DNA from 3 places in the Bradyrhizobium sp. USDA 4474 genome. Region 3 is predicted to be linked to each of the others. Evidence: riboswitches for the same ligand, from Rfam matches in the RefSeq annotation. Region 3 holds a riboswitch; each other region holds the start of a gene.
What was found. Region 3 has a riboswitch for cobalamin ahead of metE (5-methyltetrahydropteroyltriglutamate--homocysteine S-methyltransferase). Riboswitches for the same ligand answer to the same signal wherever they lie in the genome.
Positions count from the first base shown of each region.

Region 1: linked by a shared signal. The riboswitch ahead of ACVW16_RS24140 (hypothetical protein) and the one ahead of metE (5-methyltetrahydropteroyltriglutamate--homocysteine S-methyltransferase) in region 3 are both predicted to bind cobalamin.
Region 2: linked by a shared signal. The riboswitch ahead of ACVW16_RS30775 (DUF1636 family protein) and the one ahead of metE (5-methyltetrahydropteroyltriglutamate--homocysteine S-methyltransferase) in region 3 are both predicted to bind cobalamin.

Region 1 is NZ_JBSRZJ010000002.1:4,723,764-4,727,034, reverse strand. It holds gene ACVW16_RS24145 (DUF3892 domain-containing protein) at 1-174, shown strand, start outside; gene ACVW16_RS24140 (hypothetical protein) at 1,013-1,345, opposite strand; cobalamin riboswitch at 1,324-1,519, opposite strand; gene ACVW16_RS24135 (hypothetical protein) at 2,137-2,325, shown strand; partial or broken gene ACVW16_RS24130 (type II and III secretion system protein family protein) at 2,827-3,271, shown strand, end outside.
Region 2 is NZ_JBSRZJ010000002.1:6,219,941-6,223,211, forward strand. It holds gene ACVW16_RS30765 (cobyric acid synthase) at 1-964, opposite strand, end outside; gene cobO (cob(I)yrinic acid a,c-diamide adenosyltransferase) at 985-1,668, opposite strand; cobalamin riboswitch at 1,709-1,927, shown strand; gene ACVW16_RS30775 (DUF1636 family protein) at 2,024-2,398, shown strand; gene cobW (cobalamin biosynthesis protein CobW) at 2,395-3,271, shown strand, end outside.
Region 3 is NZ_JBSRZJ010000002.1:5,022,198-5,025,468, reverse strand. It holds gene metE (5-methyltetrahydropteroyltriglutamate--homocysteine S-methyltransferase) at 1-1,810, opposite strand, end outside; cobalamin riboswitch at 1,910-2,111, opposite strand; gene ACVW16_RS25305 (hypothetical protein) at 2,727-2,981, shown strand.

The sequences.
Region 1 (3,271 bases), 300 kb from region 3:
TCCGTCGCGAAGACTATTGGAGATATCGAAAGCCGCGAGTGGGAGTTCTACGTCGAAGAATCAGGCATCACTGTCGAGGTCATCGTCGCGACCGACGGCCGACACAAGTACATCAAGACAACAGTGGATGGAATTCAACCGGACAATCTCCTCTCGCTCCCTGAGTGTCCGTGAGGGATCGCAGGCAGTGCGGGCGAGACTCGGCGCCTGTTGGCTTGGGGCATGACAGGACGCTGTCCCTGCCCCGCCCGCACTACCATAGAAGCTAGCGGCACGTGACTCGGCGCTGACCGTTCTGGTGCCATCGCGCTGTCCCTGCCACGTCCCGCTAACTCCGGGGCTCCGTATCCGCGCTGGCTGACCAAAAGCTGACGAGACTGCGCGGCCATCCATAAAACGAAAAGCGGCCCGTGTGAGCCGCTTGCCGTCGAGAACAATACAGACGAGCCTATGATGGCTGCGAGCGTCAAGCACACGACTGCTCGGGCAATAGCTTCGTGTTGACAATTACTGAGGACATCTATCTCAAGGGTTATTCGGTTGGCCACGAGGCGCTCACTAGAAAAGTCATCGGTGAGAGGACAGCTAGGCTGGCCTGATCGCCTTATGTTCGACCGGCCGGAGGCGCGGTCGATGGTCGGGACGCCGCCGGATAAGCTCGGGGCGCTTTTGAAGGCAGCCAAGGGATTTCAATGATCCTTCGGGTGCTATGAATCCACAGAACGAGGAGTCCTTTAGTCGCCTGTCGCATTCGAGCGGGTTCGGGTCGTGGAGCCCTCCACATCATAGCCGCTGAAAACAGCCGCCCACCATCAAAGGCGGCTGTGATCGTCTTGCGCCCGACCGCTGGAAACAGGAAGGGCAGAATCGTATCGTCGCCCATGGCCGGTGTGGTTGCCTCGATGATGTCAGCGCAGAATTGGTCTCAGCAACCGAATCTCACGTCCCATCAGCGGGTCAAACCACACTCGCCTCGCCAGCCACCCACAGGCCCTTCATCAATAAAGATGGGCTAGATACGGCCGAAAGCCGCCCACACCCCGTTTTCGCCGTCCCAGCTGCCGCGGCTTGCCGCCTTGGAGTACTCCGTGGCGCGCTGCTCGAAGAAATAGGCGTGCTCGACACCATTGAGAATCTCGACAAGCCACGGCAATGGATGCGCCTTGAGCTGGGTGAATCCGCCCTCCTTGGCCTCGAAGAAGCCGAAGACCGGGGCAATCCGCAGCTGGGTCAGTCGCCAGTCGGCGACATAGCGGACGTAGGCGTGGATCTGCTCAGCTCGCATGCCCTCGATCTTGCCGAGGCCGAAGGCGAGGTCGACGAAGTTCTCCTCCAGCTTCACCATGGTCTTGGCGACGTCGACGATGTCGTCACGGACAGTGCGCGTCACCGCGCCACGATGACAACCGCTCGCCGCTTACAGTTGCGGGGGCAGCCTCGGAATAGCCGTCGCCGGCGCACCGGGTTCCCTCTTAGCTTCCATCCTACGAGATGCGGGAATGGAACTGCAAGGCCAAAACAGAGCACGTGTGCTGCTATGCTGGGAGCGTTTGATTGCTCCCCACATCCAACGCTGTTGGGCCGGGGAACGGACGTCTTGCTTTCTTCGCACGTGATGCGGGCAATGTGCAAACTTGCTTGCGAATTTGTCCCCCCTTGAGAATGGCGGAGTTCTTCTCGGCTGGGCGCGTGGTGGCCGCGCGGCGGACTAATTCTAGCGTTAGCCCATCGCGGCGATAGCCGATAGCTCCCCACTTCGACGTCCTGATGTAGCTGCCGACATAGTTGCGGCTGGGGCCGCTCATCGCGGGTCAAGTATCCGGTCTAGCGGGGTTAACTCCTCGGCCGCACGGCCATCTCACAGGTTGTCCTACAAGTCTGGCTGAATCCTAGTGGCTCCGAAATCTCGTTGGCAGAGGATCCGGGAGCTTCGTCTATGCCAACGTATAGCTTTCGAAGGAGCGCCTCGCCTGCCATTCCTTTCTTGAGGCCGACGCGATAACTGGGACAGACAAGGCGCCGGAGGCCCAAGCTTTTTCTACGATTTTAGGTCGTGTTCTGGAATGCGAAATTTTAGGATGGCGAAATTCATGTGAACAGATTAGAGTGTGACGAAGTGTGGGCTAAGAGGTTGGATTGAAATTGACTCTCGGCTCTCCTCGCTGGACCAAACGAGAAGACGAACTGCTGCGCAAGCTTGTTGATGCCGGCACGCCTGTGAAATCCATTTGCGATACGCTCAATAGATCCGGGCTAGAGCTTCGCAGGCGCGGCTACTACATTGGCCTACCAAGGAAGTGGTTCAAGCGAACAGCCAACATCTGACGCTGTGAGGCGGCGCTCAGCAATAGGCAGTTCTTCCTGAACCCGGCTCTCAGTATGGCGGCAGTCCGAGGGACGACCGAGCACACCCGCAGCGCCGCGACCTTCGCCCGGTTGCCGGGCGGGCCAGCAAACGGCAATTCGGGAACAGCCCGAAGCGGTCGTCCGCGGCAATGTGCCCGCCCTGTCAGGGCAGACTGCCGCAATGCCGGCGCATCTAATCAAATGATCCGCGAGAAGCTCGACGCGGTCGGCATAGCCCGATTGACAGCTGATTTGCGCCGACCCCGTCAATTGGACCGCAGCGTCATCCTATTCGACACCCAGCTTTGAGACGATCGACGAAACCGGGAATTCCGAACCCGATCTCGTTAGATGCAGCATGTCGCTCGCAACAAGGGATTTGCCGACGCGCGTCAGGCATTCGCCCTTGTCGCAGAAAACCTCGCGCGTGGAAACACTCGACCCCCAGCGCGCCAGCGATGTTGCGCAACGTGAGGTCGCCTTATTAGGACCGCCGGCGGCGGCTCGGTGGACGTGCTGATCTCTGCATTTGGGAACCAAAAGATTGGCTCGCAGCTTGGCGAAACCGAACTTGACCACGCTTTCCGGCGATGCCGCCCGCTTCCTTGCCGGCGGCGAGTTTCCCGTCCCGATCCCGACCCAAACGACGAACGGCTTTCCAGCCCTCACAATCGACTTCAAGAAGTTCGGTGTCGAGTTGTGCTTCGTCGCCACCGTGCTCTCGCGCAGCGTGATCAACCTTCGGATCGAGCCGTCGGTCAGTGAACTTGATTTCGCCAATGCAGTGACGATCCAGGGGACGACCGTTCCACCCCTACCCGCCGCGATGCACGCACGACGGTCGAACGGCGCGACGGCCAGAGTTTCGCCATCGCCGGCCTGCTGCAGACTCGCAATCGCCAGGACGTTTCGCAACTTCCCTGGA
Region 2 (3,271 bases), 1.2 Mb from region 3:
CATGGCCACCCCTGCGGTGATGCGCGAGCAGGTCGATGTCCCAGCCCTGCGCGCGCAGGAACGCGAGGTCGCCACGCGTGGACTTCGAGCCGGGGATGATGACGAGACGCACGTCGCCCGGTATCGCTTCGCCCGGACGCACCATCACGAGATCGACTGAAGGCTCGAGCTTCAGCGGATCGAGATCATCGAAATTGGCGATCCGCGACAATGCGAGGCAGGCGATCTTGCGCTGGCCCGGCTTGCGGGCATCGCTTAGGCCCAGCGCATCTTCGGCCGGCAACTCGCCGGCCCGTGCGAACCACGGCAGTACGCCAAAGCCGCGCCAGGCGGTCCTTTGCTCGATCAGTCTGTAGCCGTCATCGAACAGCGTGGGATCGCCGCGGAACTTGTTGATGACAAAGCCCTGGACCATCGCGGCATCATCAGGTTCGATGACCGTCTTGATGCCGACGAGCTGGGCGATGACGCCGCCACGGTCGATGTCGCCGACCAGCACCACGGGCACGCCGGCCTTGCGGGCAAAACCCATATTGGCGATGTCGGCCTTGCGCAGGTTCACCTCGGCCGGGCTGCCGGCGCCTTCGACCAGCACCAGATCGCTGCGCGCCTTCAACCGCTCAAAGCTCTCCAGCACCGCGCCCATCAGCTGTGGCTTCATCGCCGCATAGTCGCGCGCGCGCGCGGTTGCGATGCGCTTGCCATGCACGATGACTTGCGCGCCGACATCGGTCTCGGGTTTCAGCAGCACCGGGTTCATGTCCGTGTGCGGCTCGACGCCCGCGGCGAGCGCCTGCAGCGCCTGGGCGCGGCCGATCTCGCCGCCATCGACGGTGACGGCGGCATTGTTGGACATGTTCTGCGGCTTGAACGGGAGCACGCGCAAGCCGCGCCGCGTAAACGCACGCGCGAGGCCGGCGACGATGAGCGATTTGCCCACGTCCGAACCGGCCCCCTGGATCATCAGCGCGCGTGCCGTCACGTTCAGAACTCGACGCCGGCCTGCGCCTTGATGCCGGAGCGGAACGGATGCTTCACCAGCGTCATCTCGGTAACGAGGTCGGCGATCTCGATCAGCTCGTCCTTGGCGTTGCGCCCGGTGAGCACGACATGCGTCATCGGCGGCTTCGACGTCTTGAGGAAATCGACGATTTCGCCGATGTCGAGATAATCGTAGCGCAGCGCGATGTTGATCTCATCGAGCACGACCATGCGCAGATTGGAATCGAGAATCAGCTCCTTTGCCTTCTCCCAGCCGGCGCGCGCAGCCGCGATGTCGCGCGCGCGGTCCTGCGTCTCCCAGGTGAAGCCTTCGCCCATGGCGTGGAACTGGCACAGTTCGCCGAAATGGCCGGTGAGCAGGCGTCGTTCGCCGGTATCCCAGGCGCCCTTGATGAACTGCACGACCGCGCAGGGGAAGCCATGAGCGACGCAGCGCACGATCATGCCGAAGGCGGAGGACGACTTGCCCTTCCCGGCGCCGGTGTGGACGATGATGAGCCCCTTTTCGCCGCTCTTGGTCGCCATGATCCTGTCGCGGGCGACCTTGATCTTCGCCATTTTTGCGGCGTGCTTCGCCTCGTTCTTCGCGTCTGTCTTGGCGTGGGTCTTGGCGTGGGTCTTGGCGTCGGTTTCGTCGGCCGTTTGGCTATCCGGTTCAGGCGTCATCTGACAGGGTCCTTCGGCTTGACAAGAGGCGGCCGGGGGCAAATGGTGGCCCGGCGTTGGTTCCTGTCCTATGACAGGCGAAGAGGGAATGCGATAGGGTCCGAATCGGCAAGATTGGGTCCAAAATGCAGCCGCCCCCGCGACCGTGACCGGAGAGATGCCCAAAGCCACTGAACCCCCAGGGGATCGGGAAGGCGGGGATCGAAGGGCAAAGCCCTGCTCCGCAAGCCGGGAGACCTGCCAGCGCGGACGATTTTTGGACCGGCGGACGGGGTGTTCCGCGACGGGGAAACGAGCCTTCGCAAGAACGGTTCGTGGGCCTCTTCGCCTCCGGCTGATACTTCTGGAAGAGGCGATGACCGTCACACTGCATGTCTGCATCACCTGTCGCGCCGGCCAGACGCTCGGCGAAGGCGAGGTTACGCCCGGCAAGCGTCTGCATGGCGCGATCCTCGAGGCCGGTGTTCCCGACGGTGTCAAACTGGTTCCCGTCGAATGCCTCTCTGCCTGTAGCCAGGGTTGCTCGGTCGCGCTCAGCGCGCCCGGCCGCTGGTCCTATGTCTACGGCCGGCTCTCGGATGCCAACGCGCAGGACGTCGTTGCCGGCGCCGCCGCGTATGCCGCCGCGCCAGATGGCCTCGTGCCCTGGCGCAGCCGGCCTGAAATCTTCCGCAAGCAATCGCTTGCCCGCATTCCCCCCATTGTCGCGTTGCCGGAGGCCGCCGAATGAACTCGCTCGCAAAAGTCCCGGTGACCGTCGTCACCGGCTTTCTCGGCTCCGGCAAGACGACGTTGATCCAGCATCTGCTCGGAAATCCCGGCGGCAAGAAGCTCGCCGTGCTGGTCAACGAGTTCGGCAGCGAGGGGGTCGACGGCGAGATCCTGAAGTCCTGCGCCGACGAGAACTGTCCGGAAGAGAACATCGTCGAGCTAGCCAATGGCTGCATCTGCTGCACCGTTGCCGACGATTTCATTCCGACCATGGAGAAGTTGCTCGCTCGCCCTGTGAAGCCCGATCACATCCTGATCGAGACCTCGGGCCTGGCATTGCCGAAACCGCTGCTGAAGGCATTCGACTGGCCCGAGATCCGCTCGCGCATCACCGTGGACGGTGTGATCGCGCTCGCCGATGCCGAGGCTGTCGCCGCCGGCCGTTTTGCACCGGACCCGGATGCCGTCGAAGCGCAACGCGCGGCCGACGGGAATCTCGATCACGAGACGCCGCTGTCGGAGGTGTTCGAGGATCAGATCGCCTGCGCCGACATCGTGCTGCTCACCAAGGCCGATCTTGCGGGTGCTGCGGGCATTGAAGCCGCCAAGGCCGCGATCACCGCCGAGATGCCGCGCCGCGTGCCGATGCTGCCCATTACCGATGGTGCGATCGACGCACGCGTCATCCTTGGCCTTGGCGCCGCCGCCGAGAACGATCTCGCCGCGCGTCCCTCGCATCACGACGGCGAGGAGGAGCACGAGCACGACGATTTCGCCTCTCTCGTGATCGATCTCCCTGAGATTGCTGACGTCGATGCGTTGCTCGCATCGGTCCAGAAGCTGGCGCGCGAGCAGAACGTGCTGCGCGCCAAGGGCTATATCGCGGTCGCGG
Region 3 (3,271 bases):
GGATTGCGAGCCCAAGCTGACGGCAGACCTCACTTCTAGGAAGATCATCGCGAACAAACGACCAATTCAGGATTGTCACCGGTCCGGTCAACATCGCCTTCATTGGCTTGCTCGTTAGTGACTGCGCGTAGCGCCACCATTCTACGGTGATCGGCTTCGGCCGCACTACATCGCCAAACAGGATCGGGGGACGAACGCAGCGCGAGCCATAGGACTGCACCCATCCATTGCTGGTCGATGCGAAGCCTGCGAGTTTTTCGCTAAAGTACTGCACCATGTCATTGCGCTCAAATTCGCCGTGCACAAGGACATCAAGCCCAATGTCTTCCTGCCAACGTACAGCGCGGGCTATCTCCTCCTTAAGAAACCTGTCATATTGTTCGTCGCTCATCGTGCCTTTCGCATGCGCCGCACGAGCACCTCGGACCTCAGCCGTCTGTGGAAATGATCCGATCGTCGTCGTAGGGAACGCTGGTAGTCCGAAGCGCACCCTTTGAATCTCGGAACGACGGGCAAATGGGCTCGTTCGCCGGCGCATCTTCTGGTCGATCGCCCTCATCCGGGCAGCAACATTCGCATCATGGATCTTCGGCGAACTCCGGCGGGCAGTCACAGCGCATTCCGACTCGGCAAGAGCTTGCCCGACATTCCGGTCGCCAGCGAGTGCCCGCGCCAGGATCGCAAGCTCACGCATCTTCTGAACCGAGAAGGCGAGCCAGCTCTTGACGTCGGAAGTGAGCCCGGTCTCTAGTTCAGCATCGACTGGTACGTGAAGCAACGAGCAGGATGGAGCTAGCTGTACACGGTGTTTACCGAGCTTCGCGATCGCGGGCTCTAGCCTCTGGCGTAGCGACGACAAGTTCGACCTCCATACATTCCTGCCGTCGATGACACCGAGCGACAAGACGAGATCAGCTCGCCCGTCAGCAATGATCTGCTCCAATAACTCCGGCGATCGAACCAGATCGACGTGCAGGCCGGACACTGGCAGGCTCAAGGCAGTATCCAGATTGTCGCCTAGTGCGCCGAAATAGCTGGCAACCAAGATTTTGATAGCCGGTCCCTCCTTTGCCAACCGGTTATAGGCATGTAGCAAGGATTTTCGCGCCGCCTCGTCCAGATCAAGGACCAGGCTGGGCTCGTCAAACTGAACCCATCTTGCCCCTCGTTTGGCCAATTCATGAAGAACCTCGATATAGACCGGAATCAGATCATCCAACAGGGAGAGGGGCTGGAACGAGTTATCGGCACTCTTGCCGAGCTTTAGGAATGTGACCGGTCCGATAAGAACGGGGCGGGTTTGAAAGCCCAGACCCTTTGCTTCCTCATATTCTTCAATGGGTTTGCGAGAGCACAGCCTGAACGCCTGTCCCTTGTGAAACTCTGGAACCATGTAGTGGTAATTGGTGTCGAACCACTTGGTCATCTCCTGCGCTGGCGCGCCAGATCCTCGTAGGCCGTGACCGACACTCGGGTCGAGGTCGTCGCATTGCGATCCGCGGGCCATGGCGAAGTACGTCGCAAGGGAAACGGATTCTCCCTTCGAATCGTAGATCTCCGGGATCGCGCCAACCATGACACTTGTATCGAGCACTTGATCATACAGCGAGAAGTCATTCGACGGAATGATAGTGACGCCGATAGAGCTCTGACGAGCCCAGTTCGCTGCGCGCAGGCCGGATGCGTCCTCTTGCAACTGCTGTTCGCTTATCCTACCGGCCCAATACCTTTCGAGAGCGAATTTCAGTTCACGGCGTGGACCGATGCGTGGCGTTCCGAGCGTAGCAACGGGAAGAGAGAGAAGAGACATAGCTTAACCCCTGTTGGGGACAAGGCCATGGCGGACGCAGGCAGTCGAAGTCGCGCATGCGACAGCTGCTTGGCGCACCACCGAGACACCCCGCCCGTGGACCAATATTTTGCCGGGGCAGGTCTCCTGGCTTGCAGGTCGTCGCTGCTGTCCGGCCTTCCCGAAGCCGTGGAGGCTTCAGTGACATCGTTGGACAGTGGCTCGCCGCTCACAGTTGCGGGGGCAGCGCCGGCATTGCACCGGCTTCCCTCTTAGCTCCGGATCGAACACGCCCCGGAGAACCTCGACGACCTGGATTATCGGTAGGAGACCTTTCCCGTCAACCTCTCAGATTGTGTACCAAGCTAGTCTGCGACATCTGGTAAGCGAATGACCGTTGACCGGCGAATGACTGTGCGTCTCAACGATTAACCGCCACCCGGAAACATTGGCTGGTCAGAGATCGCGTGTCAGAAAGTCTCGAGTGAGCATCGGTAGCTGCCATGGGATGCCTCTGCACGCTATGGCGATGGCAGGGACAAAGGCAGCGTTCGCGGCGAGGACTACCGCCATTTCGAGCAGATGCAGCGTTCGACGCGGCTTCGTTTCAGCGTTCGCCCAGCAGCTGCACCGGGCAGCGGCTTCTTTGCTAAAGGATCCGCATCGATAGCGGAGGTTTTTTCGGCGCACTCGGGCACCACACGCGGCGCGCCGATTGATCGCCTGCCAGCCAGACTTCAACGTCGGCGGCTAACTCGGCTTCGTGTCGCTGGCCGGCATGTAGGTCAACGAAGAAGGCGATCGTGAAGCACACCGTTCAATGGTGGCAGCGGCACTCCAAGCCGGGATCAGATTTCCATCCGAGGCGCTCGCTTCTTCTACTGCGGGACAAGGGGGTCCAAGCTGCGGCCGATGCGCCGAATGGAAGCATCGAAACATGCGCACGTCGGAAAGGCGACAAGAACACACAAAATCGATGCGTATTTTCGCCCATTGCCTGGCACGAAGAATGCAATCCGTCGGCATGCCCAGACTGCTGCTGCTGGGCATGCCAGCTCAGCCAATTGGAATGCTGTCGCTGACAGGGAAGTTAGCGCCGCGTGACATAGGCAACGGCGTCGAACAGCCTTATCGCGTCGTCGCTAACTTCTTGCCTCTCGCTCAGAGCAAGTTCAAGTCACCTGCTGCCTAAGTCTCTGGATGGGAGACGCCGAGGTTATGAAGAGACTGTTTGCAAGACCCCTGCTATATCTGTGGCTAGGTGCATCTCTAATCTGCCTCGCCTGGCCGGCCGCCACGAGCAGCCGTATCCGGTCGGTCGACAGCCCCCTTATCGAGAGATTCAAGTCGGCTTGGCGGGCGCAAGATGGTGAAACGGTAGAACAAATCATCTCCAATGTCTCGAAGGTGGCACAGTTCGTCCCCCAAATGTGGGGCGTCGCTGAACTTGGCGGAGACGACTTTGTTTTCGTTTCGTGGACC